3 regions of the Streptomyces sp. NPDC048196 genome follow, and region 1 is predicted to be linked to each of the others. Evidence: riboswitches for the same ligand, from Rfam matches in the RefSeq annotation. Region 1 holds a riboswitch; each other region holds the start of a gene.
The links. A riboswitch is a leader RNA that binds a small molecule or an ion and turns the genes downstream of it on or off. The one in region 1 is predicted to bind cobalamin.
Positions count from the first base shown of each region.

Region 2: it holds a riboswitch for cobalamin, as region 1 does, so the genes downstream of both, AB0E02_RS04690 (short-chain fatty acyl-CoA regulator family protein) here and AB0E02_RS25475 (CbtB-domain containing protein) in region 1, are expected to answer to the same signal.
Region 3: it holds a riboswitch for cobalamin, as region 1 does, so the genes downstream of both, AB0E02_RS25990 (cobalamin biosynthesis protein) here and AB0E02_RS25475 (CbtB-domain containing protein) in region 1, are expected to answer to the same signal.

Region 1 is NZ_JBEZMM010000029.1:72,057-81,869, reverse strand. It holds gene AB0E02_RS25495 (alkyl sulfatase dimerization domain-containing protein) at 1-1,715, opposite strand, end outside; gene AB0E02_RS25490 (hypothetical protein) at 1,799-2,233, shown strand; gene AB0E02_RS25485 (SPW repeat protein) at 2,401-2,841, opposite strand; gene AB0E02_RS25480 (histidine phosphatase family protein) at 2,965-3,549, opposite strand; cobalamin riboswitch at 3,663-3,818, shown strand; gene AB0E02_RS25475 (CbtB-domain containing protein) at 3,859-4,080, shown strand; gene AB0E02_RS25470 (CbtA family protein) at 4,096-4,845, shown strand; gene ribA (GTP cyclohydrolase II) at 4,964-5,656, opposite strand; gene AB0E02_RS25460 (creatininase family protein) at 5,782-6,537, shown strand; partial or broken gene AB0E02_RS25455 (RibD family protein) at 6,530-7,174, shown strand; gene AB0E02_RS25450 (lysylphosphatidylglycerol synthase transmembrane domain-containing protein) at 7,088-8,281, opposite strand; gene AB0E02_RS25445 (methyltransferase domain-containing protein) at 8,278-9,135, opposite strand; gene AB0E02_RS25440 (glycosyltransferase family 4 protein) at 9,132-9,813, opposite strand, start outside.
Region 2 is NZ_JBEZMM010000002.1:238,322-248,134, reverse strand. It holds gene AB0E02_RS04715 (SpoIIE family protein phosphatase) at 1-1,236, shown strand; gene AB0E02_RS04710 (hypothetical protein) at 1,466-1,681, opposite strand; gene AB0E02_RS04705 (helix-turn-helix transcriptional regulator) at 1,883-2,740, opposite strand; gene AB0E02_RS04700 (hypothetical protein) at 2,874-3,152, opposite strand; gene tsaD (tRNA (adenosine(37)-N6)-threonylcarbamoyltransferase complex transferase subunit TsaD) at 3,152-4,222, opposite strand; cobalamin riboswitch at 4,311-4,540, shown strand; partial or broken gene AB0E02_RS04690 (short-chain fatty acyl-CoA regulator family protein) at 4,825-5,280, shown strand; gene AB0E02_RS04685 (response regulator transcription factor) at 5,574-6,236, opposite strand; gene AB0E02_RS04680 (sensor histidine kinase) at 6,233-7,432, opposite strand; gene AB0E02_RS04675 (ATP-binding cassette domain-containing protein) at 7,563-8,477, shown strand; gene AB0E02_RS04670 (ABC transporter permease) at 8,474-9,328, shown strand; partial or broken gene AB0E02_RS04665 (transcriptional regulator) at 9,572-9,788, shown strand.
Region 3 is NZ_JBEZMM010000030.1:68,739-78,551, reverse strand. It holds gene AB0E02_RS26000 (putative cobaltochelatase) at 1-276, opposite strand, end outside; gene AB0E02_RS25995 (cobyric acid synthase) at 332-1,933, opposite strand; gene AB0E02_RS25990 (cobalamin biosynthesis protein) at 1,930-2,925, opposite strand; cobalamin riboswitch at 3,055-3,190, opposite strand; gene AB0E02_RS25985 (hypothetical protein) at 3,392-3,817, shown strand; gene AB0E02_RS25980 (caspase family protein) at 3,823-6,492, shown strand; gene AB0E02_RS25975 (extracellular solute-binding protein) at 6,489-7,898, shown strand; gene AB0E02_RS25970 (hypothetical protein) at 7,951-8,187, opposite strand; gene AB0E02_RS25965 (inorganic phosphate transporter) at 8,210-9,493, opposite strand.

The sequences.
Region 1 (9,813 bases):
AGCAGCTGGGGCTTGGTGAGGGTCAGGGTGAGGTCGGGGCTGCCGTCGGCGGTGGGGGCCGGGGAGCCGGGGGAAGCCCGGTGGGTGAGGGCGCCGTGGGAGAGGGTCAGCCGCCAGGTGCGGTCCTCGTCGGGGAGGTAGAGGTCGAGGGTGAGCGCGGTGGACCAGGCGCGCGGCCCGTCGATGCGCAGGGCCAGCGAGTCCAGGAGCTGGTCGACGGTGAGCGCCCGGGCGAGGTCGGGGGCGGCGGTGGCGTCCTGGGTGTCGTCCCGGGCCGCGGGGGCACCGCGCAGTTCGCCCGCACCGGTGAGGTAGACGTTGCGCCAGACCGCGTTCTCCGCGCCGTGGCCCAGGCGTTCGTAGACCTCGGCGAGGGCGCGGCGGGCCCGCACGTTGTGCGGGTCGGCGAAGACGGCGTGGTTGAGGAGGGTCGCGGCGAACCGCAGGTCGCCGTCGGCCGCGTACCCCTTGCCGGCGTTCACGGTGGCCTCGACGCCGCCGAGGGCGTGGACGTAGCGCCGGGCCTGTTCGGCCGGCGGGTGCTCCCACAGGTGGGCGGGGTTGCCGTCGAACCAGCCCAGGTAGCGCTGGGCGACCGCCTTGACGTGGTCGCTGACCGAGCCGTAGTAGCCGTGGTGGGACCACACCCGCGCGAGGGCCGGCGGCAGCCGCAGCTGCTCGGCGATCTCGGTGCCGGTGTAGCCGGCGTTGAGCAGCCGCAGGGTCTGGTCGTGCAGGTAGGCGTACAGGTCGCGCTGGCCGGCCAGGAGGGCCCGGATGCGGTCCTTGCCCCAGGTCGGCCAGTGGTGCGAGGCGAAGGCGACCTCGGTGCCGTCGCCGAAGAGGACGAGCGCCTCGTCGAGGTGGCGGGCCCAGGCCCGGCTGTCGCGGACGGCGCCGCCGTACAGCGGCAGGACGGTGTGCAGGGTGTGGGTGGCGTTCTCGGCCAGGCAGAGCGCCCGGTGCGCGGGGAAGCCGAAGTTCATCGCGGCGGGGGCCTCGGCGTCCGGGGTGAGCTGGAAGACGAGGTGGACGCCGTCGAGGATCTCCTCCTGGCCGGTGCGGGTGATGTCCACGGTCGGCGGGATCAGGGTGCGGGTGCCGGTGGACCGGGTGGTGCCCAGCCCGCAGCCGATCTGGCCGTCCGGACCCTTCGGCAGCGCGGTGCCGTACGTGAAGGCGGCGCGCCGGGACCGCGCGGGTCCGGCGTCGAGCTGCTCGCCGACCGCGTGGGCCAGGAAGCCGGCCGGGGCGAGGACCGGTACGGGGTCGTGTCCGGCGGGGACGACGCCGCCGGCGCCGCCGAAGTGGCCGGCGTGCGAGTGGGTGTAGATCAGCCCGGTGACCGGCCGGTCGCCGCGGTACTTGCGGTACAGCTCCAGGGCCGCGGCGGCGGTCTCGGTGGAGAGCAGCGGGTCGACGACGATGACGCCGTGGTCGCCCTCGACCAGCGTCATATGGGCCAGGTCCAGGCCGCGGGCCTGGTAGATGCCGTCGGTGACCTCGTAGAGGCCCTGGCGGCTGACCAGCCTGCCTTGCCTCCAGAGGCTCTCGTGGGCGGTGTCGGGGCAGTTCTGGGCCAGGAAGCCGTAGGCCGCGGCGTCCCAGACCGGCCGGCCGTCGTCCGTGGTGATCCGCGGCGGGTCGAGCTCGGCGATGAAGCCGCGGTCGGCGTCGGCGAAGTCTTCGTGGTCATCGACGGGTGCAGCGGTCACGGGGCGCTCCCTCTCCGGGGCGGCGGCGGGCCCAAGGCCCCTGCCCCACACGATCGATTTAACCGGCTTTGTCCGGGTGGCGCATGCCTGCCTCCGCGATGTCCGGGGAGCGCCGGCGCGGCCAACGGCGTTACGGGCAGGGCCGGGCAGGGCACAACAACGCAGGTGGGGTCGTATCCGGGCGCGGCAATCCGGCCGGCCGGGGCGGGGCCCACCGCGCTCTTCCGGGAGGGGAGGGACGCCCTCTGTCCCCGTACGACGACCGCGCCTTCGGCGAGCTCGCCGAGTCGTTCCGGCACCATGCCGTTCCGTACGCCCACCCCCGCACCCCGCCCGTCGGCCGCCCCACCCGGCCTTGTCCCGGGCGCCGTGGCCTGGGCTGGCTGGTGCCCGCCGCCGCGGCCGGCAGCCTGGCCGCCGGGACCCTGCTGGCCCACGCCCTCCTCCTGGCGGGCGGGCTGGTCCTGGCGGGCCTCGCCGGACACCTGGCGGCGGGCGGGCGCGGCCGGTACCGATAGGGGTCCTGACCGGCACCGATGGCGGTCCTGACCGACACAGACAGAGGTCCTGCCCGGCGCCGATGGCGGTCCTGCGGACCGGAGACGGCATACGGCCGCCGGCCGGCCTGTCCGGGAAGGGCAGGCGGACCGGCGGTCACTCATTGCGGCCCCCGCGGGCAGCGCCTTCAGGTGGTGGTGCGGCGCTTGGACGCCGCGGCGACGCACAAGGCGCCCAGCAGGAACGTCAGAGCACCGATGACGACGTTGTTCCAGATGACGCCCGCGTCCGGGCCGCGGCCCACGAGCCAGGGCGCGATGATCATCCACACGCCGATCGCGCACATCGCGCCGCTCAGCCCGTACATCCGCGCCGGGGTCACGGTGAAGCCGACCGCCAGCAGGGCGATCGCGATCCCGACGATCAGGTTGTGCGTCGCCAGGGCGGGCTGCGCCAGCGTGTAGTGGACGATGAACGGCGAGACGGCACAGTACAGGCCGACGAGGAACACCGGACCGTCGACAAGTACCACATCACGCCCGCCGAGCACCCGCTCGTATCGGGCCTGCATCTCCGAAGCGTCGGGGTGACCTGCGAGATCTCCCCTGTGGTGTGAGACGTCGGCCATGCGACTCGCCTCCTTCGCTCGCAGCCTGGCCGTTATCGCGTGGCATCGGGCCACGGTTTCATTCTGCGCTTATGTCGCCTTTATGTGTAGATGAAGAAGCAGGTGAATTTTGAAGGGGTACGGTCACCTTTCCGCCGCCCCGTGGTACAGCGCCCGGCCCAGGCCCAGATTCCAGCGGCCGCCCCGCCCGCTCAGCTCCGTCACGGTCAGCGGCGCCACGTCCAGCCGCCAGAACGCGTCCGCCGGCACCCGCAGGGCACACACCGCGGCGGCCCGCACCACGTCCGGTTCCACGACCGCCAGCACCCGTCCGGCGTCCAGCGCCATCCGGGTCAGCCAGCCCGCGACCCGGTCGCAGAGCTGCCGCAGCGACTCCCCGCCGTGCCCGGCGAAGTCCGGATCGTCCAGCCAGGCGGAGACCGCGAGCGGTTCCGTTTCGGCCAGCTCCGCCAGGGTCCGCCCCCGCCACTCCCCCATCGCACAGCCCGCCAGCTCCGGCACCGGCCCGGCCGGCAGCCCGAGCTCCTCCGCGGTGCGCCGGCAGCGCGCGGAGGGCGAGGCGAAGACCCGGTCGGCGGCCGGCAGCACCCCCGCGGCGGCCCGGGCCCGTCGCAACCCGGCCGCGTGCGGCGGGGAGTCGTCGTCGAAGCGCACCTCGCGCTGGGCGTCGCCCGCGGCCGGTGAGACCAGCATCACCCGAGTTGTCATGCCCTCTTCCCTCCTTTGTCGCCGGGACGCCAACTCATCGGGCGAGCAAGGGAGTTGCCCGGCGGATGCGCCCCGGCCCGCACCGGTCCGCCCCCCGTACGGTCTTGGCCAGGTGGCTGGATCGCGGTACGTTTCCCGGTGCTTGACGACGGCATGACGGAAGCCGGTGGGATCCCGGCGCGGTCGCGCCACTGTATGTCCGGTTTTTTATCAGCCCGCCAGGGGCCGGTACCGGATGAGCCAGACCCGCATGTCGTTCCGCACTCCCATTACCGGGGACGCGAGTTCCCCCCAACAGGAGGTCATGCCATGGCTTCGTCCATCGCACCGCCGGCCGCCGGCACCACCACCACCCCCGCCCCGCTCCCGCTGAAGGCGATCGCCCCCTGGGCACTGTTCGCCGGTGTGCTGCTGCTGGTCCTGCTGTACTTCGTCGGCGCGGAGCAGGGCGCCACCTCGCTGCTGTCCGGTTCGGACGTCCATGAATGGCTGCACGACGGGCGCCACCTTCTCGGCTTCCCCTGCCACTGACGGACGGCCGCAGCCATGAACTCCCTCACCGTCAGGACCCTGCTGGTCCGCGGCATGCTCGCCGGCCTGGCCGCCGGCGTACTGGCCCTCCTCGTCGCCTACGTGCTGGGCGAACCGCGGATCGACGCCGCCATCGCCTTCGAGGAGGCGCACAGCCACGAACACGAGATGGAAGTGGTCAGCCGCGGACTGCAGTCCACGGCCGGGCTCGCCACCGGCGTCCTGGTCTACGGCGTGGCCCTGGGCGGGATCGCCGCACTCGCCTTCTGCTTCGCGCTGGGGCGGATCGGCCGGTTCGGGGCCCGCGCCACGGCCCTGCTGCTCTCCGGGGCGGCACTGGTGGCCGGCTATGTCGTGCCGTTCCTGAAATACCCGGCCAATCCACCGTCGGTCGGCGACCCCGACACCATCGGCAAGCGCACCGCCCTGTATTTCCTGATGATGCTGCTCGGCCTCCTGCTGGCCGTCGCCGCCACGATCCTCGGCCGGCGGCTGGCTCCGAAGCTGGGCAACTGGTACGCGACGGTGGCCGCCGTCGCCGCGTTCGTGGTCGCCATCGGGCTCGCCTACGCGTTCCTGCCGGCCGTCAACGAGGTGCCCGCGGACTTCTCCGCCACGCTGCTGTGGCAGTTCCGGCTGTCGGCGCTCGCCGTCCAGCTGGTGCTGTGGGCCGCCTTCGGGCTGCTCTTCGGGCAGTTGGCGGAGCGCGTCGTCACGGCCCGCCCGGCCGCCGAGCGGGCCGGGGCGGTGTCCGTCCCCTCCTGATCCGGCACCTCCACCCTCCACCGCACCACCGGTCCGGGGCCCGCGAGCACTCCTCGCGGGCCCCGGACCTGCTGCGTCACGCCCGGACCGCTTCCGTCGGTACGGAGCTGACGGTGCGTCAGAGCTGGCCCGGGATGCCGTCGAGGTGCGGCAGGTCGTGGTCGAGACGCTCGCGCTTGGTGCGCAGATAGCGGATGTTCTCCGCCTGGGGCTCGGCCAGCAGCGGGACGCGTTCGATGACGGCGATGCCGTGCCGCAGCAACGCGGCGCGCTTGCGCGGGTTGTTGGACAGCAGCCGTACCGCGCGGACGCCGAGGTCGTCGAGGATCTGCGCGGCGGCGCGGTACTCCCGGGCGTCGACCGGGAGGCCGAGCGCGATGTTCGCCTCGACGGTGTCCAGCCCCTCCTCCTGGAGCTGCATCGCGCGGAGCTTCGCCAGCAGGCCGATGCCCCGGCCCTCGTGGCCCTGGAGGTAGACCAGCACCCCCCGCCCGGCCGCCGCTATCGCCCGCAGCGCCGCGGACAGCTGGTCACCGCACTCGCAGTGCCGGGAGGCGAAGGCGTCCCCGGTCAGGCATTCCGAATGCACCCGGGTCAGCACCGGCTCGCCGGTCACCTCGCCGTACACCAGCGCCACATGCTCGGTTCCGCTGGGCCGGTCGAGATAGCCGACCGCCCGGAACTCCCCGTAGGCGGTGGGCAGCCGGACCGACACCGCCCGCGCCACACCGGGCAGTGGGCGGGCCGCGTCGGGGGCGACGGCGAGGTCATGACCGGGGCGGGGGCCGCACAGGGCGTCGGGGTCCGTCATGGCGCGATGGTACCCACGGGGGTCGGAACCCGGCGGCGATCACTCAGATACATGACAAGTATGCTGCGGCACCCGCGTCCCGACCGGCTCCCGGCGAGCCGACCGACGAAAGGCGGCCGATCCCGATGACCGCTCCCCCGCAACCGCCGACGCCCGCCGGGCTGTTGCCGGCCGACACCACCGAGGACGTCCGCAGAAGGCGGCCGCGACTGGCGGTGCTGCCCATCGGCAGCTTCGAACAGCACGGCCCGTACCTGCCGTTGACCACCGACACCGTCATCGCCTGCACCGTCGCCCGGGAGCTGGCCGCCGCCCATGACGTCCTGCTGCTGCCGCCGCTGACCGTCTCCTGTTCGCAGGAGCACGCCGCCTGGCCGGGGACGGTCAGCATCTCGGCACGGACGCTGCACGCCGTCGTCACGGACCTCGCCGACTCGCTGCTCCGGTCCGGGATCGGGGCTCTGGTCCTGGTCAACGGCCACGGCGGGAACTACGTACTGCGCAACGTGGTGCAGGAATCCGCCGGGCGCGGCATCCGGATGGCGCTGTTCCCCGGCACCGCCGACTGGGACGCGGCCCGCGACCGGGCCGGGATACGCACCTCCGCACACAGCGACATGCACGCGGGCGAGCTGGAGACCTCGATCCTGCTGCACGCCCATCCGGAACTGGTCAAGGACGGCTACGCCGGCGCGGATTGCCCGGCCGACGACCGCCGGCACCTGCTGACGCTGGGGCTGTCGGCGTACACCACGTCCGGTGTCGTCGGCCGCCCCTCGCTCGCCTCCGCCCCCAAGGGCCGGGAGCTGCTGGCCGGGCTGACCGAGGCGTTCGCCGAGTACGTCGCGCTGCTGGGTGCCGGGGCGGACGCCGATGCCTGAGGCGCTGGGGACCGCGCAGGCGTGGCAGCGGCTGCGGCGGATCCGTACGGAGGGACAGGCGCGGGCCGCCGGGCTGGTGCGGGACGGCGACGGCCGGCCGCGCTGGGAGGAGCCCGCCTCGGCGGGCGCCGCGGAGCTCGCCGAGCGCTATCTGCCGCTCTGCCTGGCCGGCCCGCGGGTGGCGTTCGGGCAGTTGGGGCAGAGCCTGGACGGCTTCGTGGCGACCCGCACCGGCGATGCCGACTACGTCACCGGGACGGCCGACCGCCGCCATCTGCACCGGCTGCGGGCGCTCGCCGACGCCGTGCTGGTCGGCGCGGGCACGGCCGTGGCGGACGATCCCCGGCTGACCGTACGGGCCTGCCCCGGCGACAACCCGGTGCGGGTGGTGCTCGATCCGCGCGGCCGGGTGCCGCGCGGCAGCGGGGTGTTCACCGACCGGGCCGCGCCGACGCTGTGGGTGGTGGGGCCGGACGCCGCGGTGCCGCCGGACGTGCCGGGCGCGGGCGTCGAGGTGCTCCGGCTGCCCGATGCGGCGGCGTTCGCCCCGTCACGGCTGCTCGCGGCCCTGGCGCGCCGCGGCCTGGGCCGGGTGCTGATCGAGGGCGGCGGGGTGACCGTGTCGCGGTTCGTGCAGGCCGGTGCGCTGGACCGGCTGTACCTCACGGTCGCGCCGGTACTGATCGGGGACGGCGTGCCCGGCCTGCGGTTCCCCGGGACGACGGTGATGCGCGAGGCGCTCCGGCCGCCGCTGCGGCGCAGCCTGCTCGGGGAGGACACCCTCTTCGAGATGGAGCTGCGGACGGCCGGCGCGGAGGGCGGCGCCCCACCGGACGCACAGCACCACGACACCGGGCAGGCTCGCGGCGAAGGCGAGGACGCCGTAGACGACGGCGGTGGCCAGGCCCTGCGCCGCGCCCAGCCCGGCGGCGCCGAACGCCCAGGCGGCGACGCCCTCGCGGGGGCCCCAGCCGCCGACGTTCAGCGGCAGCGCCATGGCGAGCAGGGCGAGGACCACCAGCGGCACCAGCTCGCCGGTCGGCGCGGTGACGCCGGCGACCCGGGCGGCCAGGACGAACGTGGCGAGGTAGCCCGCGAGGACCACCGCGGAGGACAGGGCGACACCGGACCGGACACCGGGGGCGCCGAGGCCCTGGCGCGCCTCGGTCAGGAAGGTGCCGAGCGCGCGCCGGACGCGTGAGGTGCCGGAGCGGCGCCGCAGCCACCGGGCGAGGACGAGCGCCGCGGCGCCCACCGCGACGGCGACCGCGGCGGCGCCCGGTGAGGCCAGGGCGTCGACGGCCGGCGCCAGGACCGGTGACGGCCGGGCGAGCAGCACCACGGCCCCGGCGAGCACCAGCACCAGCTGGCCGGCGGTGCGTTCCAGGACCACCGCCCGCACCCCGCGGCCCAGGTCACCGGCGGCGCGGCCGTGGCCCACCGCGCGGTGGACGTCGCCCAGGACACCGCCGGGCAGCGCCGCGTTGAGGAACAGTGCCCGGTAGTAGTCGGCGACCGCCCGGCCCAGCGGCAGCCGAAGGCCCAGGCCGCGGGCCACCAGACACCAGCGCCAGGCACTGCCGACCGTGGTCAGCAGGCCGAGGGCGAGGGCCGCGAGCAGCGCTCCGGTGTCGATCCGGCGCAGCCCGTCCAGGAAGGCCCCGGAACCCAGGTGCCACACCAGGGCCGCCAGGATGCCCGCGCCCGCGAGCAGCCGCAGCAGCGCCCAGCCGCGGCGGTTCATCCCCCGTCCCCGGGCGGTGGACCGGGCAGCGCCAGCAGGTCGGTGTGGTGCACGGTCACGCCCAGTTCGCCCGCCGCGCACTCCTCCAGCCGGCGCTCCAGATAGGCCGTCGCCTGCGGTGCCGGCGCGGGCCGCTGGGCTTGTGCGGCGCCGACCCAGCCGCGCAGCCATTCGGCGGTCAGTGCGGACTCCGCGCAGCCGAGCCGCCAGGGGCTGGACCGCAACCGCACCGTCCAGCCGTGCCGTTCGAACGCCGTGACCGCCGCCGCGACCGCGTCCGGACCGAGCAGTCCGCGGTCCCCGTCGGTACGGCGCTGGTGGTCGTTGAAGGCGGCGGCCAGCTCCGCATCGAGCGGATCGGGCGGGGTGAGCTCCACCCGTCCGGAGACCGAGAGCGCCAGCAGGACCGGGCAGCCGGCGCCGGCGCAGGCCGCGGCGAGCGCCTCGATCTCGTCGAGGGTGAGCAGATCGAGCAGCGCGGAGGCGGTGACCAGGGAGGTCCCGGCGAGATCGGCGGCGGTGAGGGCGGTCAGGTCGCCGCGCTCGGTGGTGGCCGTGACGGGCGTGCCGTCGGCGGCGGTTGCGGGCATCCGGGCGCCGGCCTCGGCGAGCAGCACAGGGTCGTGGTCGTGCAGGATCCAGCGCTGCGGGCCGGGCAGCCGGACGGCGAGCCAGCGCGCCATGGAGCCGGTGCCGCAGCCCAGGTCGCGGACGGTCAGGCCGGGCGGGCCGGGCCGTCCGGCCAGCGCTCTGCGCAGCGGGCGGAGGAGTTCGGGGGCCCGGGCCGCGGCGTCGGCGCGTTCGCGCAACTCCAGCCAGCGCGGGGCGAATCGGGGGCTGCCGACGGCGGTCAACGGCTGCTCCGGGGGTCGTGCCGAAGCCGTTCCAGCGCTTCGGCCAGGCTGTGCGACGTCATCTCCCACCCCTCCAGCATGGCACGCCGTCCGCGCGCGGCTTCCCGCAGCCGGTGCCGCAGCGCCCGGTCCCCGAACCAGTCGCGGAGGGCGCCGGAGAGCGCCGCGGGTTCCCCGTCGGGGACGAGGAGGCCGGGCGGGGTGCCGTCGGGGGCTTGTCCGAGGGCCTCCGGTACGCCGTCGACGGCCGTGGCCAGGACCGGAATTCCGCGCGCCAGCGCCTCGGTGATCACCATGCCGTAGGTCTCGGCGTACGAGGCCAGCACCAGCAGGTCGGCGGCGGCGTAGTGCGCGGCCAGCTCGGCACCGGTCTGCGGCCCGGCGAAACGGATCCGGTCGCCGAGCCCCAACTCGTCGACCTGGTCCCGCAGTTGGGCGGCGTACCCGGGATCACCGCCGGGCCCGCCGACGAAGGTGCAGTGCCAGGGCGGACCGGTGACGGTGGCCAGGGCGTCGAGCAGCCGGCGGTGTCCCTTGCGCGGGGTGAGCGCGGCGACGCAGAGCAGCGCGGTGCCGGGGTCGGTGCCGGGGGCGAGCGGGGCGGGGTCGGTGCCGGGCCGGGCGATGTGCACGCGGGCGGGCGGCAGGTGGTGGTGTGCGGTGATCCGGCCGGCGGCC
Region 2 (9,813 bases), on a different contig from region 1:
ATGGCGGGTATGGATTACGCAGCGCTGTTCGCCGCCACCCCGAGCCCGTATCTGGTGCTGGGGACGGATCTGGTGATCGTGGAGGTCAACCAGGCATACCTCGACGCGACCGGCCGGACGCGGGAAGACCTGATCGGGGAGTACGTCTTCGATGCCTTCCCGGACAACCCGGACGACCCCGAGGCCGACGGGGTACGGAACCTGAGCGCCTCGCTGCACCGGGTCCTGGCCACCGGCGAGCCCGACCCGATGGCACTGCAGAAGTACGACATCCCCATCATGGGCCGGCCCGGGGTGTTCGAGGAGCGGTGGTGGTCCCCGGTCAACACGCCGATCCTTGCCCCGGACGGCACGGTGGTGTGGATCATCCACCGGGTGGAGGACGTGACCGCGTTCGTCCAAGCCCGCACCGGTGCCCGGCCGCCGACCGAGCAGCTGACCGAGCGCGAAGCGCTGGAGGCCGAGCTGTACGCGCGGGCCCGAGAGCTGCAGCGGCTGAACGAGGAGCTGCGGCAGGCCCACTCCCGCGAGCGCCAGGTGGCCGTCACCTTGCAGGAGGGCATGCTCCAGTCACCGGATTTGGCCCGGCACCAAAACGTCGCCGTGCGCTATCTGCCCGCAGCCGGATCGCTGAACGTGTGCGGTGACTGGTATGACGTGGCAGACCTGACCGACGGCCGCTTCTCGGTGGCGGTGGGCGACGTCGTCGGCCACGGCCTGGAGGCCGCCGCCGTCATGGGAATGCTCCGCAGCGCGCTGAGCGCAGCCATCCGCGCCCTGGAGCGGCCCGCCCAGGCGCTGGAGGTACTGGGGCTGTACGCCCGCTCGGTCGACGGCGCGCTGAACACCACCGCTGTCAAAGCACTGGTCGATCCCACAAGCTGCCTGATCATTTACAGCAACGCCGGCCACCCGCCCCCGATCCTGGTGCACGCCGACGGCAACTGCGAGCTGCTGGACCAGGCCACTGACCCGCCCCTGGGCGTTCGTCCCCTACACGTCCCACGCCCCCAGGCCACGGCCATCTACAGCACCGGCGACACCCTCGTTCTCTACACCGACGGCCTGATCGAACGCCGCGACGAAGACATCGACACCGGCCTGGCCCGGCTGGTAGACACCCTCAGCCAGTCCAGCCGGCTCGCCCCGGAGCACATGGCCGACACCGTCCTGGCCCGCCTCGGCCTGGCCGGCGGCGGCCGCGACGACATCGCGCTGGTCATCGCCCGGCTGTAACCAGCGCCCTTCCTCACCCGAGATCACCGTCCCGGGCGAACGTTGAAGACCTTCGGTGGTCCCCTCGCTCCCCCGCCGTTGAGCAGATCGAGCAGGTCCGGCAGCTACCACAGCTGGCTGCGTAGGTCCCAACCGGAGGCGTTTGTCGACGAGTTCGGATGCATCCGAGGGCTTGCGAGCTCTGAATGTCGACGAGCCTTGAGGCCACTCGGGTGCGCGGACAGCTCAGTCAGAAGCTGCGAAGAAGCCCCTCGAACTGATCGCGCTGCAACCCACCGGTCCAGCCCATACTCTGAGACTCGGCATCGAGTTGGTCAAGCGACTCGGCCAAGGAGGCATGGGCGAGGCATGGGCCGCCCGGGACCGTACCCTCCACCGCGACATCGCGCTCAAGCTGCTCGACCTCGATCGCCTCCGCGGTGGGCGAGGGAACCATGGCCGTCATGCTCGTCCACCGATACCTGGAGCAGTCATGAACGGCCGGCCGCTGCCGTGCAGCCGGGAGCAACTCGGCTCGCTGTTCCTGTTCGAGAGACCGTCCCCCGGACCAGCTCGCCCTGCTCTGCCGCGAAGGCCGGGTCCCCACGCGGCCGTCTCCCTGCGACTGAGACAGAGCCGCTGCCACCCAGCCCCGTCGTCAACCAGGCTAACGGTCGAGGACATCCCGGAGTTGGGCTCGGCCCGTGATGCCGAGCTTGGGAAAGATCTTGTGCAGGTGGAAGCCGACGGTGCGGGGAGAGAGGAGGAGCCGGGCACCGATCTCACGGTTCGTCAGGCCCTGTGTGGCCAGGCGGGCGATCCGGAGTTCTTGCGGGGTCAGGTCGGCCACGGCCACCGGGGCACCCGAGGAGGCCACGGCGACGCCGGCCGCGCGGAGTTCGGCGGTGGCCCGCTCGGTCCAGGGACGGGCGTCGAGGCGTTCGAAGGTTTCCAGGGCTCCGGTGAGCAGCGGGCGCGCCTGTGCGGACCGTCTGCGGCGCCGTAGGAACTGGCCGAAGTCGAGCTGGGTGAGGGCGTGTTCGAAGGGCCATCGGGCGCTCGCCGGGTCGGCGAGGGCTGCCCGGAAGTGCGGTTCGGCGGCGTCGGGATCGCTCAGCAGGGCCGAGGCCCGGTGCATGATCGCGGCGAGGCGTGCGGAACGGGGCGCTGTGCCCAGGGCGTCCTCGGCCGCCCGGAGCACGGCCCGGGCGTCGTCGGTCCGGCCGATGCGCACGGCGGCCGCGGCGACGTCGGCCACGTGGTGGAGCGAGGCGTGGTGGTGCACGGGGGCGGGGTGGGGGTCCTGGGTGAAGACGCGGCGCAGGTGCTCGTATGCCGTCGCGTGGTCCCCCTCCGCGAGTGCGGCGAGGCCCAGCGCGTGGCAGTGGCGGACGTACAGGCTGCGGGAGGCCCGCAGGTCGATGCCGCTGTTCTTGCTGTTCTCGCCGTTCTTGCTGTCGTCGGCGAGCCGTGCGCAGGTACGGAGGCGTTCCGCATTGTTCAGCCCGGCCGTCGCGGGACACACAGCTGCTAGCTGCTCATTGGGGAGCGGCGCGGGCGGGGCCACCGACGGACAGCACCGCCCGCGCCGGGTGACCGGATCCGCTGGCACGGGGGGAACCCTCGAATCCGCGTGTGCCGACGACCAATCGGCTACTTCAGGGCGGCGGCCGCCTGGGGGTAGCAGCGGCCGGCCGGGAACGGCGTGGGGTTGTCCAGCCGGTGGCGAACCCCAGCACGGCGCCTCGGTCGAGGGCGAGTGCGGCCAAGAACCCGGGGCGACGGGCATCTTGGGCCAGCCGTATCAGGCAGGTGTGGGCCAGCGCTGGTTCCTCGTGCCACGGTGGTGCGCCGAAGGCGTCGGCGTACACGGCGCGGATGCCGTCGACATACGGCGAAAGCTGCTCGCCGGAGACGAGGCGGACGCTCCCGCTCATCAGGAGACCGCTGTGGCGAGGGCACGGGCGACCGGGTGCAGCGCGGCGTACTCCAGGGGCGCCGACGGGTCGATCGAGACGTCGAGTGGTGCGGGCTCGGCGCCCGCCCGGACCAGCAGGTCCCCGATGGCGGCGATCATCGCGCCGTTGTCCGTGCACAGCTTCAGCGGCGGGACGCGCAGGGTGAGGCCGGCAGCGGCGCACCGCTCCTCCGCCAGCGCCCGCACCCGGGAGTTGGCAGCGACACCGCCGACCACGACGAGGGTGCCGACGCCATGGGTGGTGCAGGCGGCGACCGCCTTGCGGGTCAGCACGTCGGCGATCGCCTCCTGCAACGAAGCCGCGCCGTCCGCCACCGGCAGGACCTGCCCGCGATGCCGCTCCGCCCACCGTGCGGCCGAGGTCTTGAGGCCGGAGAAGGAGAAGCCGTACGGGGCGTCGCGGGGCCCGGTGAGCGGCCGGGGAAAGGCGACAGCACGGGCGTCTCCCCCACGCGCTGCCCGGTCGATGGCCGGGCCGCCGGGATACGGCAGTCCGAAGACCCGGGCCACCTTGTCGAAGCACTCGCCGGCGGCGTCGTCCAGGGTGTCGCCGAGGTGCACGATCGGGTCGCGTGCCAGGTCGCGGACGAGGAGGAGGGAGGTGTGGCCGCCGGAGACGATCAGTACGACGCAAGGGTCGGGCAGCGGCCCGTGCGCGAGGGCGTCGGCGGCGACATGACCGGCCAGGTGGTGCACGCCGTACAGCGGCACCCCGAGCGCGTACGCCAGTCCCTTCGCGCCGGCGAGTCCGACCTGAAGGGCGCCCGACAGGCCCGGCCCGGTCGTCACGGCGACCGCCCCGATGTCGGACATGCGCAGCCCGGCCTCCCTCAGCGCCTGGTGAACGACCGGGGTGAGCGAGTGGACATGGGCCCGGGCGGCGATCTCGGGCACCACCCCGCCGTACCGCGCGTGCTCGTCCATGCTCGACGCCACCGCATGCCCCAGCAGCCGTCCGCTCTGCACCAGCCCCGCGCCCGTCTCGTCACATGAGGACTCGATGCCCAGCACCACGGGTTCTCCACGCATGCCGTTCCCCTCTCGCACACTGCGGCCAGGCTAATTGCTAGATAGTTGTTATTGCGCAGCATATGCAACAAGTTCTGATCGCTGCCGCCAACCTGGCGCTGCAGCTGGTTCGCCCTGCCGCCAGGCAGGCGCGTCGTAAGAGGGAACCCGGTGAAAATCTGGGACTGCCCCGCAGCGGTGAGCGGGACGACAGCCGTCAGGAAGCACTGGGGTCGCGAAGAGGCCCTGGGAAGCGACGGCCAGTAGATGCCTCGATGCCTCGTACCCAACAAGGCGCGCCCGCGAGTCCGAAGACCTGCCACTGCCCGTACGCCGCCAGGCGTGCGGTGACCTCCGCGGCTCGACGGCGGCCGGCGAATCCGGCGGGCCACCGCTCGCTCCGTCCGTCGTTCCCCTCGCGCCCCGAGCCGTTTCCGCGACTCGCGAAGGAGAGTTGACGTGACCGACCAGCGCACCCTCTTCCTCGACCAGTACTCCGGCAAGGTGCTCGCCTCCTACGGCTGGCCCCAGTACGGCTTGCTGTCCAAGCTGGTCGAGGAGGGCATCGCCCTCCACCAGGGCGAGCGCTTCGGGCTGCCCAACCTCCTGGTCGCCCTCGGCACCGCGTCGACCGCGCCGGCAACATGTCCAAGCGGCAGTCGGCGACCGGTTTCCACTTCTCCCGCGCGGGCGGCACCTGCCCGCTCTGGAACGTCTACGAGGCGTTCGCCGCACCCGGCCGCATCCACGTGCAGATCGCCGCCATGCCCGACGGGCAGCGGTACCTGTGGACCGCCCGCACCGTCACCCGCTCCCGCGGCGGCTGGGGCGAACCCGGCAAGACCTTCGCCATCGGACTGGGCTGCGAGATCCGCCACGCCTCCCGACTCGTCTACTCCGACGGCCTCGACCTGGACAACGCCTCCGCCGCCACGCCCATCGGCATGGGCTGCCGCGTCTGCGAACGCCTCACCTGCCCGCAACGCGCCGTGCCCCCGCTCGGACAGACACTCGCCATCGACGAGAACAGCAGCGCCTACGTGCCGTACCCGGTCGCGGGCCGGAGCGCCGCCTGCTGACCCCTCAGCCGAGTTGACCACGCTCCAGGTCAATACACCTCGGCAGTCGCGGACTGGGCATCGCCCTGGGCTTCAGGCATTCGTGGCCGCGTGACGCGGATGAGTTGCGCAAGGCTCCACGGGTGATCGGCACACTGAACCCGCTTCTGGGCTTGTTGTAGCGGGTTCGTGCGAGCGCCCGAGCGCCGGCACCGAGCAGGCCGCGGCCCTGACCATCGCAGTTGTCGTCCGAGCCACCCGCCCATTCATCTTGAGGTGGAAGCCGATCCGGTGGTCGTTCGGGAATCGGCCGCTCAGTGCGGAAGTTCCACCAGCCCGCTCTCGTAGGCGATGATGACCAGCTGAACCCGGTCGCGGGCGTCGAGCTTCGACAGCAGACGGGTCACGTACGTCTTGGCGGTCGCGATGCTGATGCCCAGGTGGGTGGCGATCTCGCTGTTGGACAGGCCCGTGCCGACGAGGCCCAGTACTTCGCGTTCACGGTCGGTGAGCGAGGCCAGGGTGCGTCCGTTCCTCGTCGCCCGGGCGGGGCGGTGGCCTGCGAAGTCCTTGATCAGGCGGCGGGTCACGCTGGGAGCGATCAGCGCGTCGCCCGCGGCGACCACCCGGATCGCCGCGAGGATGTCGTCCACCGCCATGTCCTTGACGAGGAACCCGGCCGCGCCGGCTCGTAGCGCCCCGTAGACGGATTCGTCGTCGTCGAAGGTGGTCAGCACGAGGACATGCGCGGTGCTCGGGCCCGCGACGATCTGACGGGTCGCCTCGATGCCGTCCATACCAGGCATGCGGAGGTCCATCACGACGACGTCGGGCCGGACGCCCACGGCCAGTTCGACCGCCTCGCTACCGGTCCCGGCCTCCGCGATGACCTCGATGTCCAGGGAGTCGGTGATGACCATCTGGATCGCGGTCCGGATGAGCGGCTGGTCGTCGGCGAGCAGGACGCGGATGGTCATGAGATTCCTGACGGAACGGGGAGGCGGGCGGTGACCCGGAAGCCGCCTTCGGGGCGTGGTTCGGCACGGAAGTCACCGTGCAGCAGGCCGACGCGTTCGCGCATGCCGATGAGTCCGTATCCGGAACCCGAGCTGTTGGCTCGGCCGGGTCCGCTGTCCAGGACCTCGATGGAGAGTTCATCGTCCTGGCAATCGATGAACACCTGGCAGGAGTTGGCCCCGGCATGACGCACCACATTGGTGACCGCCTCCTGAACGATCCGGTAGGCGGACATGTCGATCTCGGGCGGCAGTCGCCGCCGCTCGCTTCGCCAGCGCACGTCGACCCGTACTCCGGCCTCCGTCGTCCGCTCGGCCAGCCGGTCGATGTCCGCGAGGCCGGGTGCCGGGTCGAACGGCGCCGTCTCCGCCTGCTGCCCGGGCTCCGCCTGGCGTAGCGCGCCGAGCATCCGGCGCAGGCCCGAGAGCGTCTCCCGGCCGGCGGACTCGATCGCTCGCAGCGCGCCACGGGCCGCCGCCGGTTGGGTTTCGACGACCCGGCCGGCCGCACCGGCCTGCAGGGCGATGACGCCGATGCTGTGCGCGACCATATCGTGCAGCTCGCGGGCGATGCGCAGCCGTTCGGCGGTGACCGCCTGGGTGGTCAACTGGGTGCGCAGTGCCTGGGCGTGCCGCCGGTCCTCACGTACCGAACGCCCCGTCAGCCAGGCGACAATGGTGACCAGGACCATGACCAGCACAGCGGACGCTCCGGGACTGGTCCCGAGCAGCAGTCGGACGAGCACGTAGCCGGCCAGTACCCCCAGGGACATGCCTGCGGCGGCGCGACCCGTGCGGCGCCGCCGTGTGGCGGTGATGAAGCCGAGCGCAACATCGAAGGCCAGGAACTGCGCCAGTGGGATGTCCGCCACGCTCACCGTGGTCGAGGCGGCGACCGAACCGCCCAGCAGCAGCGCCAGGGCGGGCAGCGGCCGACTGCGCAGCAGCGCGCAGGCGAGCAGCGCCATGGCGCTGGCGGCGGCGTTGATGAGCGCGTACCGCAGCGGGTCGACACCGGAGGCCGGCGGCTCCTGCGGCGCATGGGGCAGCCTGAGGTACAGAAGGGCGGCGTAGGCCGTGGCCGCGGACCAGGTAAGCGCCGTCCAGGCGCCCGGCGTCAGGCGCTTGAGCAGCGGAATGGGTGGCGTGGCGGACATGCAGCGATCGTAACCGTGGGCCTGTGAAGGGGCGTCGGGCCATGGTTGTACAACCGTGGTCGACACCGGCGGGGAGAAAGTCGGCCGCCTGTTTGATGTGCGCGACGGCGAACTGCCGAACCATCGGAATGTGATTGAAGTCAACGAACTAACGAAGCGCTACGGCAGCACGACCGCTGTCAACGGGCTCACCTTCACCGTGCGGCCCGGCCTTGTCACCGGCTTCCTCGGCCCCAACGGCGCGGGCAAAAGCACCACGCTGCGGATGCTCCTGGGCCTGAACGAGCCGACCAGCGGCAGCGTCACCCTCAATGGCCGCTCATTTCGCGACCTGCCGCGCGGGATGCGCCACGTCGGCGCCCTCCTCGACGCGGGCGACGTCCACGGCGGGCGCAGCGCCCGCGCCCATCTGACCGCGCTCGCCGTCAGCAACCGCATCCCGCGCACCCGGGTGGACGAGGTGCTCTGCGAGGTGGGACTGACCGCCGCCGCGGGCCGCCGGATCGGTGGGTACTCGCTCGGCATGCGCCAGCGCCTCGGCATCGCCACTGCCCTGCTCGGCGATCCGCCGGTACTGCTCTTCGACGAGCCGCTCAACGGCCTGGACCCGGAGGGTGTGAGGTGGGTCCGCGGCCTGTTCCGCCGGCTCGCCGCCGACGGCCGCACCGTGTTCGTCTCCAGCCACCTGATGAGCGAGATGGCGGCCACTGCCGACCACCTCATCGTCATAGGCCGAGGCCGGATGATCGCAGACGAGACCGTGGCCGAGTTCGCCTCCCGGGGCACCCGGCTGAGCGTAACGGTGGACACCCCGGACCCGTCCGCGCTCACCGCCGTACTGAGCGCCGAGGGCGCCACCGTGCAGGCGGACGGCACGCGGCTCACGGTGACCGGCCTCACGGCCGCCCAGGTGGGGGAGCTCGCCTTCCACCACCGCGTCCCGCTGCACGAACTGGCCGCCCGGAACGCCACGCTGGAAGACGCGTTCATGCAACTGACCGCCGACAGCGTCGAATACCTCGCCGGGGCAGGAGAATCCCGATGACCACCGCAACGCATGACGTACCGGTCAACGTGTCGATCGACGAACCCCCCGCCAGATTCCGCGACCTGCTCTCCGCCGAGTGGATCAAGCTGTGGTCGTTGCGTTCGACGGGGTGGGCCTTCGCGGCCGCCGCGTTGGCGATCATCCTCTTCAATGTGAATGCCGCGTACGCCGACTACAGCAACTGGCCGCACTACGACGCGGACACAAGGGCCGGATTCATTCCCAGCTGGGCATTGCGTGACGCGTTCACCAACTTCGCGGGGAACGGTGTGATCCTGGCGATCAGCGCCATCGGCGCGCTCACCGTCACCAGCGAGTACAGCACCGGCATGATCCGTACGACCTTCGCCGCCGTACCCGTCCGCCGCTCCGTCATGGCGGCCAAGGTGGTGGTCGTCACGGTCGTCACCACCGGGTTCGGTGTCCTGGCCGCCGGCGCGTCGTTCTTCCTGACCCAGGCAGTCCTGTCGGGACGCCATACCGGGATGTCGATCACTGACCCCGGCGCGATGCGCGCCATGGCCGGGGCCGCGCTCCTCGCACCGGTCTCGGCGCTGGTCGGGATGGGCCTGGGGGCGATCATCCGGCACAGCGCGACCACCATCGTCACCAGCGTCGCGGTCCTGCTGATGCTGCCGATCAGCCTCAGCGGCGACCACTACTGGACGGCCGTCATCAGCCACGCCATGCCCCACTACGCGTGGACGCACCTGATGGAGGGTGACGACGTCCCGTGGGCCCACTACGCGTTCCCGACGACCGTGGCCGGGGCCTGGACCGTCTACGCCGCCTGGGCCTCGACGGCGATCCTGCTCGTCGTGATGATCCCCTCCCGCCGCGACGTGTGAGACGGCCACGACCAGGGCGGCTCCTACCGGTAGCCCCTCTCGGCCGGCGCCGAGCGTCGGCCGAGAGGGGCTACCGCAGCACGCCTTTGAGCATCGCAGGTGTCCATCCGGCCCAACTTCGAAGCTCAGCCACTCCAGCAACCCTTGCAAGACTCCTGATCTGACCTGATCTGACCTGATCTGACGGGGCCGGAGGCCCTCGGCCACGACGACATCGCCACGATCGTCACCAAACGCGGGCGCGGTGCGCAGCCATCAGCGCAGGTCCTGGCGCCCCTCGGACGGCCGCTGCGCCTGAGCGGCGACGAGCGCGACCACCTGTTCCACCTCGCGGAGCGCCCCACGCCCCCGGCCGAGGCGGCCTGACAGCGCACATCCAGCCGGGTCTGCTCAAACTCCTGGACCGGCTCACGACGACTCCCCGCGGATCATCACCGATCTGCAGGAGCCCCTCACGCAGACCTGAAGGCACGGTGGTCGCCGAG
Region 3 (9,813 bases), on a different contig from region 1:
CTCGGCGGCACCGGAGCCGTGCGGCCCGTCGGGACAGCCGGGGTCGGGCGCGGCGGGGTCGCAGGCGAAGCGGCAGCCGGCCACCACGTCCACGGCCGGCATCAGCGCCGACAGGGCGCGCACCGCGGTGGACTTCGCGGTGCCCTTCTCGCCGCGGACCAGCACCCCGCCGACCGCCGGGCTCACCGCGTTCAGCAGCAGCGCCAGCCGCAGGTCGTCCATGCCGACGACCGCGGTGAAGGGGTACTGCCAGGTGGTGTTGTGCGCGCTCGTCATGCTGTGTCGTCCTCCACGTCGCCGGCCGGCCCGGATCCCGTCCCTTGCGTACCCCTCATGGCGCCCCCGGAGGCACGAACGGCAGCCCCTCCGGCACCCCCTTCTCGATCAGCCGCAGCAGTGCCCCGGTGTCCGCGTGCTCCTCGATCAGATCGCCCAGCCGGTCGAGCTGCTCCTCGCGCAGCGCGCCGAAGCGGGTGTCCGGGGCCGGGACGAACGCCCGGCCGGCGTCCGCCGCCACCCGCCGCAGGAAGGCCCGGCGGAAGGCGTCGCTCTCCAGCGAACCGTGCCAGTGCGTGCCCCATACGGAGCCGACCCGGCAGCCGTCGAGAGCGTTCCCCCCGCCATCGGTCATGAACGCCTCGTCCCCGCCCGTCACTTCGGCGACGCCGTGGTGGATCTCGTAGCCCTCCACCGGCTCGCCGAGCGCCTCGCCCACCGGCCGGGCGAGCGTCTTCTCCACCGCGAAGCGGACCCGTACGGGCAGCAGCCCCAGGCCCTCGACGGCGCCCGCCTTCGACTCGACCTCGTCGTCGATGTGCTCGCCGAGCATCTGGTAGCCGCCACAGATGCCCAGCACCGGGCGGCCCTCGGCGGCCCGCCGGGCGACCGCGTCCGCCAGCCCGCGCTCGCGCAGCCAGGCCAGCGCGCGGACCGTGCCGCGGGTACCCGGCAGCACCACCAGGTCCGCGTCGGCCAGTTCCTCCGGCCGGTCCACGAACCGCACCACCACGCCCGGTTCGGCGGCCAGCGCGTCCACGTCGGTGAAGTTCGACATCAGCGGAACGGCGCAGACCGCCACCCGCAGCACGTCCGCGCCGTGCGGCGGGGCCACCACGCTCTCCCGCACCGCGCCGCGCAGCGACACCCGGAGGCCGTCCTCCTCGTCGATGCCGAGCCCGTGCGCGTACGGCAGCACGCCCAGCGTCGGCCGCCCGGTCAGCTGCCGCAACATGTCCAGACCGGGCTCCAGCAGTGTCACATCGCCCCGGAACTTGTTGACCAAATACCCCGCGACCAGCGCCTGGTCCTCCTTCGACAGCAGCGCCGTGGTGCCGAAGAAGGACGCGAAGACGCCGCCGCGGTCGATGTCGCCGACCACCACGACCGGTATCCGGGCGGCCCGGGCGATGCCCATGTTCACGATGTCGGTGCGCCGCAGATTGATCTCGGCGGGGCTGCCCGCGCCCTCGCAGATGACCGCGTCGTGCGTACGGCGCAGTTCGGCGAGGCAGTCGGTGACCGTCCCCAGCAACTGCTCCCGCCCGCCCGCGTACGGCGTCTCCCCGGGGGACGACCCCCCGGGCCCCCCGAAGTACCCGCGCGCGCTCAGCTCACCCACCGGCTTGCCCAGCAGCACCACCTGGCTGCTGCGGTCGCCGCCCGGCTTGAGCAGGACCGGGTTCATCAGCGCGGTCGGTTCGACCCGGGCCGCGGCGGCCTGCATCGCCTGCGCCCGGCCGATCTCCGCGCCCTCCCGGGTGACGAACGAATTGAGCGACATGTTCTGCGCCTTGAAGGGCGCCACCTTCACGCCCTGCCGGACCAGCCAGCGGCAGATCCCCGCCGTCACCACGCTCTTGCCCGCGTCCGAGGTCGTACCGGCCACCAGCAGCCCGCCGCCGAGCCCCCCGGCCGTCCCGCCTTGCCCGTTCACCGGCGCTTCCTCCCGCTCGTGCTGCCCCTGCCCCTGCCGCCTGCGATCCCGTGCCGCACCGCGCCCGCCGTCAGCCGTCCCGCCACCGTCGCCACCAGCGCCAGCGCGCTCACCCGCCGCGACAGCCGCACCGCCCGCTCGATGTCCGCCACCGCGGGCGGCCGCGCCGCGCCGTTGAGCACCGGACGGTGCTCCACCCGTCCGCCGTACGCCAGCGTGCCGCCCAGCCGCACGCCCAGCGCACCCGCGAACGACGCCTCCACCGGGCCCGCGTTGGGGCTCGGGTGCGCCCCGCCGTCCGCCCGCCAGGCCGCGAGCGCACCACGCCGGTCGGGGCCCGCGAGCACGGTCAGCGCGGCGGTCAGCCGGGAGCCGGGCCAGCCGGCGACGTCGTCGAGCCGGGCCGCGGCCCAGCCGAACCGCCGGTAGCGCGCGGACTTGTGACCCACCATCGCGTCCAGGGTGTTCACCGCCCGGAACGCCACCAGACCGGGCACCCCGCCGAACGCGCCCCACACCAGGGCGCCCACCACCGCGTCCGAGGTGTTCTCGGCCACCGACTCCACCACCGCGCGGGCCATCTGCGGCCCGTCCAGCGCCTGGGGATCGCGGCCGCACAGATGCGGCAGCCGCTCCCGCGCCACGTCCAGATCGCCCGCTTCCAGCGCACCGCCGACGGCCCGCGCCTCCCGGCCCAGCGAAGTGCCGCCCAGCACCGCCCAGACGGTGGCCGCGGTCAGCGCCACCCGGGCGCCGCGGCGGTGCCGTACGGCCCGCTCCAGCAGCGCCGCGCCGGCCGCCGCACCGCCCGCGCACAGCACGGCGTGGGCCGCGCCGCGGCCCCGGTGGTCGCGCCACAGCCGGCGCTCGACGGCGGCGGCGGCCCGGCCGAACGCGGCCACCGGATGGCCGCGCCGCGGGTCCGCCGCGATCAGGTCGCCGAGGAAGCCGAGAGCCGCGCCGCACGCATATCCCGCGTGTTCGCCGCGCATCGGATCAGGCCGCCGTCGTTCCTCGAAGGGGCCCTGCGGCAGCGGGCAGTGGGGGGCGGGGCGGGCGGCCGGGCATGGCGGTATGTCCTCACTCAGGGTCCTCGCCCTGGCTCGACGTGACGGCGACCAGAGTCTCCTGGCTCCCGGATCGGCGTGTCCCCCGGCCTTCCCGCCCGTACGTCGGTACGGACCGTGGCCCTCGTCGGAGGAACGCTCCCCGGTGACAGTGGCGGGACCGCGCCGGATTCTCACCGGACTTCCTCATCTGTCGCCGATTGGCCCCGGCAGTCCACCACGGTCCGCGAGGCCCGTCAACTCGCCCTTGACCTGCGACGCTGTCCCGCGGCAGGCCCTGTGGCGCACGCCACAGGGTGGCGGTGGCGTCACGGACGGTTGCCCCCGTCCCTGATTCCACGTCACTATCTGGTGCACGGTGGCGAAGGGGCCGCCGGAAGGGGGCTGGGGGATGCCGGAGCACGTCGACCACCACGAGGACCGTCAGGAGATCCGCCTCAGGGTCACCGGGACGGACAATCCGCAGCAGGACCTCGACGACCTCCGGGCCTGGCTGGAGCGCGAACCCTGGCTGGGCCGGCGGGAGCACACCTGGGAACACCGGCCGCAGCCCCCGCACCTCACGGCCGACGGGGACGAACCGGGCCCCGCCGACATGGCCGTGGGCGTGGACGACCTGATCCTGGTCATCGTCGGCGCGATCGCCACCGAGGTCACCAAGGGAATGAGCATCGCCGTGCGGGAATGGCTGCGGCGCCGCAAGGAGGAGCGGGCCGCCGGCGAGGAACCCGCCGTCGAGGTCGTCGGCGACGGCGGTCCCGCGCGCCCCGATCCCGGCAGCCCGGCACACGAGAGTGGCAGCACCGGCGAGGACTGAGCCGGATGTCCGAATACGACGCGCGGGGAAAGATCAACCGGGCGCTGCTGATCGGTGTCCACGACTACGCGACGCTGACGCGCCTGCCCGCGGTGGCGGACAACATCGGCGAGCTGAGCCGCGCGCTGACCGCCACGGACCTGTTCACCGACGACGAGATCACGCCCTGCCGGCCGACCGCACCCGAGGAGCTGAGCCAGGCGCTCAAGACCGCCGCCGACGAGGCCCGCGGCCTGCTGCTGGTGTATTTCTCCGGCCACGGCTGGGTCGGCAGCGACGGCGGCGACCTGCAGCTGATGGTCGGCGGCTCGGTGCCCCGGCAGAGCCACACCACCGTCTCCTGGCAGGACGCGGTGCTCTCCTGCCTCGACAGCGCCCGCGCCGAACGCATCGTCATCGTCCTGGAGTGCTGCTACGCGGGCAACGCGGGCGGCGCCTTCCACTCCCACCGCAAGCCCATGTCGCTGCTGATGGCCGCCCAGCCCAACCGCCGGATCTTCAGCGGCGAGGAACCGGCCGGCGGCACCGTCTTCACCGGGGCCCTGGTGCAGATCCTCGAAAACGGCATCCCCGGCCGCCGGTTCGTCACCTTCGAGGACCTCGTACGGGAGCTGCGGGTCCGGCTCGCCGGGGAGCGGACGCCGATGGGCGACGTGTGGGAGCCCCGGTCGGCGAAGCAGAACACCGTCGACGACGTCGTGCTGTCCTTCGCCACCCCCGAGGCGCGGGTGCCGACGCCACCGCGGGTCCGCTTACGCCGCCGGTTCAACCAGCACGTCCGGCCCCGCCTGAAGCTGCTGCTCGCGCTCGTCACCGCCCTCGTGCTGATCGCCGCCGGACTCGTCGTACGGCAGCTGCTGCAGCCGCTGCCCGACTGCCCGCCCGCCCTCGAACTGCGGCTGCTGACCGCGCCGGAGGCCGAACCGACCCTGCGCCAGGCCGCGTTCGACTACGAGATGTCCGAGGCCAACACCCGCCCGCTGCAGGGCGAGGGCGACCTCCCGGCGGGGTGCCGGCGCGCTCAGATCACCGTCTACTCCGCCGCCAAGGACCAGATCGACCAGGGCTTCGCCGCCGCCGTCCGCTGGCAGGGCGAGGCCCTGGGCACCGGCCCGGGCGAGCCGGACGACAAGGGCACCGATCCGCTCTACCGGCCCGGCCCGCAACCCGACCTGTGGATCCCCGAATCCACCGCCGACTACGAGGAGGCCCGCCGCGGCATGCCCGCCACCGGCTCCCCGGCGACCCTGCACGACACCGGCCCGGTCGCCTACAGCCCGCTGGTCGTCGGCATCCCCGCCGGCAAGCGGCCGGCCGACGTCAAGCGGGTGGGCGCCTCCTGGCAGGACCTGCTCACCGGCACCGACAGCGGCCACCAGGACCTCAAACTGCTGCGCCCCAGCCCGGTGCTGTCCGGCACCGGCCTGCTGCACACCATCGGCCTCTACCTCGCCAACGACGGCTCGCACATCGGCTCCGCCGGCTCCCCGGACCCGGCCCTCGCCGAGGGCGCCGAGCAGCGGCTCTCCGCCCCGGGCAGCCAGTACGCGGACAGCACCGAGCTGCTGTGCTCACTGCGCCCGGCCACCGGCCCCGACACCGTCGCCACCGCCACCGGCCAGGCCCCCGCCGGCGCCGGCCGCGGCGACCGCTCGGCACCGCTGGTCTCCGAGAAGTCCCTGACCGACTACAACCTCGGCCGGGCGGTCGGCAGTTGCCCCGCCCTGGCCGGCCCGCTCGCCCCGGACGACCGCTACGTCGCGTACTACCCCAAGAACGTCCCGGCGCTCGACCACCCGCTGATCCGCGTCGACTGGCGCGGCACCACGGACGCCACCGCGCGGCAGGCCGCGGTCGACCGCTTCGCCGACTGGCTGCGCGCCCCGGACGGCGGCCGGCCGGTGCTCACCGCGCAGGGCTACCGCCCGGTCCCCGGCAAGGACGGCACGGCGCCCGCGCCGACGCCGGACTCCCCGCTGCGCAGCAGCCGCGCCAACGCCGACCTGGACGCCCCCGTCGTCCCCTTCGCGGCCGGCACCGACCAGGTCGCCCGGGTGCTCGACGGCTACGACAAGGCGCAGCGGCCCAGCCGGCTGCTCCTCCTCATGGACACCTCCACCTCGATGGCCGACGACGGCAAGCTCCCGGTCGCCCTCGGCGCCGCGGGCCGCGCCCTGGAGATGGTCGGCGCCCGTCACACCTACGGCCTGTGGACCTTCCCCGACCGCGCCCACCCCGGCGATCCGGACGCGGTGCGCCGGGTCGTCCGTCTGGGCACGGCCGAAGCGGCGCCCGGCAAGGCCGCCCTGGACAAGATCGCCAAGGGCGACCTCGTCGACCACGGCGCCGCGATGGAGGAGGCGCTGACCGCCGCCGTACGGGAGATGAAGAAGTCGTCCGGCGGCAACCAGGCCATCGTGCTGATCATGGACGAGGACGACGGCAGCCTGCGGCGCGCGGCGGGTGTCGAGCAGCGGCTGACCGCGCTGCTGAAGGAGAAGCCCGCGGTGCCGGTGCTGACGCTGGTGCTGGGCAAGGCCGGCTGCGACACCTTCGTCCTCCAGGGACTGGCCGGTGCTTCCCGGGGACAGTGCGTGCCCGGCGGCCCCCAGGCGCCCGATCTGCTCGCCGGCCTGATCGCGTCCATCGGCACCGCGGGCAAGGAGGACCGGTGAGGAACCCCCGTAGGGCCTGGCCGGCCGCCGCGCTCGCCCTGACGCTGACCGCGGCGGTCTCCGGCTGCACCGCCGGCCCCGGACCGGGCCCCGAGAAGGGCCCGATCGTCCTGGCCACCGGCAGCGACCTCAGCAGCACCGGCGTCCGCCAGGCCCTCATCCGGGCCTTCGAGCGGCGCACCGGCCGTTCGGTGCGGATCGTCAAGCTGCCGGACACCGCCGACGGCCAGCGCAGCCAGCTGCTGGCCGCCGGCCAGTCCGGCAGCGGCGCCTACGACGTGCTCAACCTCGACGTGGCCTGGACCGCGGAGTTCGCCGAGGCGGGCGTCATCCGCCCCTGGGGCACGAGCCTGGACGGCGACTTCCTCGACAGCGTGGTCAAGACCGTCGAGTACGACGACAAGATCTGGGCCGTCCCCTTCAACACCGACGCCGGCCTGCTCTACTACCGCAAGGACATCCTCACCAAGTACGGCCATCACCCTCAACCGCCCGACAACTGGGGCGCGTTGAAGGGGCTGGCCACCGCGGTCACCGCCGCGTACAACCGCGAGCTCGCCCGCACGGCCGAGGACGGCAAGGTCCCCGAGGACAAGAAGATGTACGGCATGGTCGCCCAGCTGCGGCCCTACGAGGGCCTGACCGTCAACACCCTGGAGTCCGCGTGGGCCACCGGCGGCGACCCGGACGCCACCAGCTTCACCAAGGGCGAGCAGGTCGGCGCCCTCCAGCTGGGCGTCGCGGACCTCAAGGACCGGCTGGACACGATCATGCCGCACGCGGCCACGACGATGGACGAGACGGAGAGCCGCCGCTGGTTCGCCGACGGCCGGGCGCTGTTCATGCGCAACTGGCCGGTGGAGTACGGCTCGGTCGCCGAGAAGCTCACCCCCGGCGTGAAGTTCGACGTCGCCGAGCTGCCGGCCCGGGCCGCCGACGGCAAGCGGATGTCCGTCCTGGGCGGGCAGAACCTGGCGGTGTCCGCCGGCAGCAAGCGGCCGGAGGGGGCCCGCGCGCTGATCGAGGCGCTCACCGGCCCGGCGAGTGAACGCTGTCTGCTGGAACGGGGGTTCGCGGCCACCCGCGACTCGGCGTACCGGGAGGCGGGCAAGGCGCCGGTCTGCCCGCTGCCGCCCGAGCACGGCGAGCACGGCGCCACCGGGCAGCCCTGGCCCGGCCAGGAGCCGCCGTACACCAAGACGCTGTACGCGGCGCTGCTGGCGGCCGAACCGCGCCCGCGCAGCGCCCACTACCAGACCTTCAGCAAGGTCGTGCAGATCCGGGTCTCGGAGTACCTGGGCAGCCCCGGCGGTACGGCCATCGCCGACGAGCTGGCCCGCGAGGCCGACGAGGCGCTCAGCGGGCGGGGCGCACAACGGACGAGGCGCCCGGCCGAGGACGGCTGATGCCGCCTTCCGCCGGGCGCCTCGCGCCGTCGGTCCGGTCGTCGGGTGCCGGTCAGGCGGCGACGATCAGGTAGATGCCGTAGGCCACGGCCGCCGCGCACAGGGCGAAGGCGACCAGCGCACCGGTCCGCGTGCCCGCCCCGGGTGCGGTCGCGGCAGCTGCCTCGCCCTCCCGGCCCGGCTTGCGGGAGGTGCCGACGATGCCGACGGTGAAGAGGCCCACCAGTCCGACCGTCACCACGAGGGTGACGCCGAAGACCTGGCCGAGAGCTGCCCAGTCGATGGTCATGAGGTTCCTTGGGTGAGAGCCGTCAGCGGGCGGCCGTCGCGGCCTGGGCGCGCGGGGCGGGGGTGGTCGGGGTGTCGGTGGCGGCGGCCAGGTCCGGCACCGCGGCGTCGGCCGGGGCGTCGACCGGCTGGACCGGGTGGCCGGCCGGGGGAGGGGAGACGGCGCGCAGCGCGGCGGTCACCACGCCCACCGGTTCGGCGGCCGGGCCCTCGTTGACGTTGGTGTGGTCGATCGGCTTGCGCCGGGAGGCGGCCCAGATGGCACCGCAGACGCCCAGTGCGAGGACCGCCACCGCGCCCACGCCCCAGGTGCCCTGACCGGCCAGGAACGCGGCGCCCGCGGCGACCGCACCGGCGGCCGGCAGCGTCAGGCCCCAGGCGGCGACCATCCGGCCGGCCGTGGACCAGCGCACCACGCCGCCCTTGCGGCCCAGGCCGGAGCCCATCACGGAGCCGGAGCAGACCTGGGTGGTGGAGAGCGCGAAGCCGAGGTGGGAGGAGGCCAGGATGGTGGCCGCGGCGCCGGTCTGGGCGGCGAAGCCCTGCGGCGGCTGGATGTCGGTGATGCCCTTGCCCATCGTGCGGATGATCCGCCAGCCGCCCAGGTACGTGCCGAGCGCGATGGCCAGGCCGGCCGAGGCGATGACCCACAGCGGCGGGTCGGCGTGCGGGGCGACGACCCCGCCGGTGATCAGCGCGAGGGTGATCACGCCCATCGTCTTCTGGGCGTCGTTGGTGCCGTGGGCGAGGGAGACCAGGGCGGCCGAGGCGATCTGCCCGGCGCGGTAGCCCTTGGCGGTGTCGGCCTCGTCGCGGCCGCGGGTCAGGCGGTAGGTGAGCCGGGTCGCCGCCATCGAGGCCAGGCCCGCGACGAACGGGGCGGCCACCGCCGGGATCAGGACCTTCATCACCACGGCCTCGCCGTGCACGCCGTGGGTGCCGACGGACACCAGGGTGGCGCCGATGAGGCCGCCGAAGAGTGCGTGGGAGGAACTGGAGGGCAGGCCCGCGAGCCAGGTGACCAGGTTCCAGACGATCGCGCCGACCAGGCCGGCGAAGATCACCTCCGGTCTGATGCCGGAGGCTTCGTCGATGATGCCGCCGGAGATGGTCTTGGCCACCTCGACGGAGAGGAACGCGCCGACAAGATTGAGCACTGCCGACATCGCCACCGCGGTCTTGGGTCGCAATGCCCCGGTGGAAATGGTGGTGGCCATTGCGTTGGCCGTGTCGTGGAAGCCGTTCGTAAAGTCGAACACCAAGGCCGTGACGATCACGATCCCGATGAGAAGCGTGATGTGTTCCATTCACCCAGGCAATCAGTTCGAAGGTCAGTGTCGCTCGGAACGTACGGAGGGTGGGTGAACGGAAGGTGAACTGGGCCGGGCGCGATGATGACGCCCCCGCACTGTTCACGCGGAGGCGCCTCCGCTGTCACTTTCGTCTCACCCGTCGGTGAACTTGCTGGGCTACGCCGGTCCGCAGCCGGTCGTGACGTGCATGACAAAGCGAAGGTAACGGATCAGTCGCCCAAGACGGTCGATCCCGGGCCAATCTCCCTCGATCCCGCAGGTATCCCCATATGGCGGATACCGGTCCGGCGGGCCCCCGGCGTACCCTTCCCCGG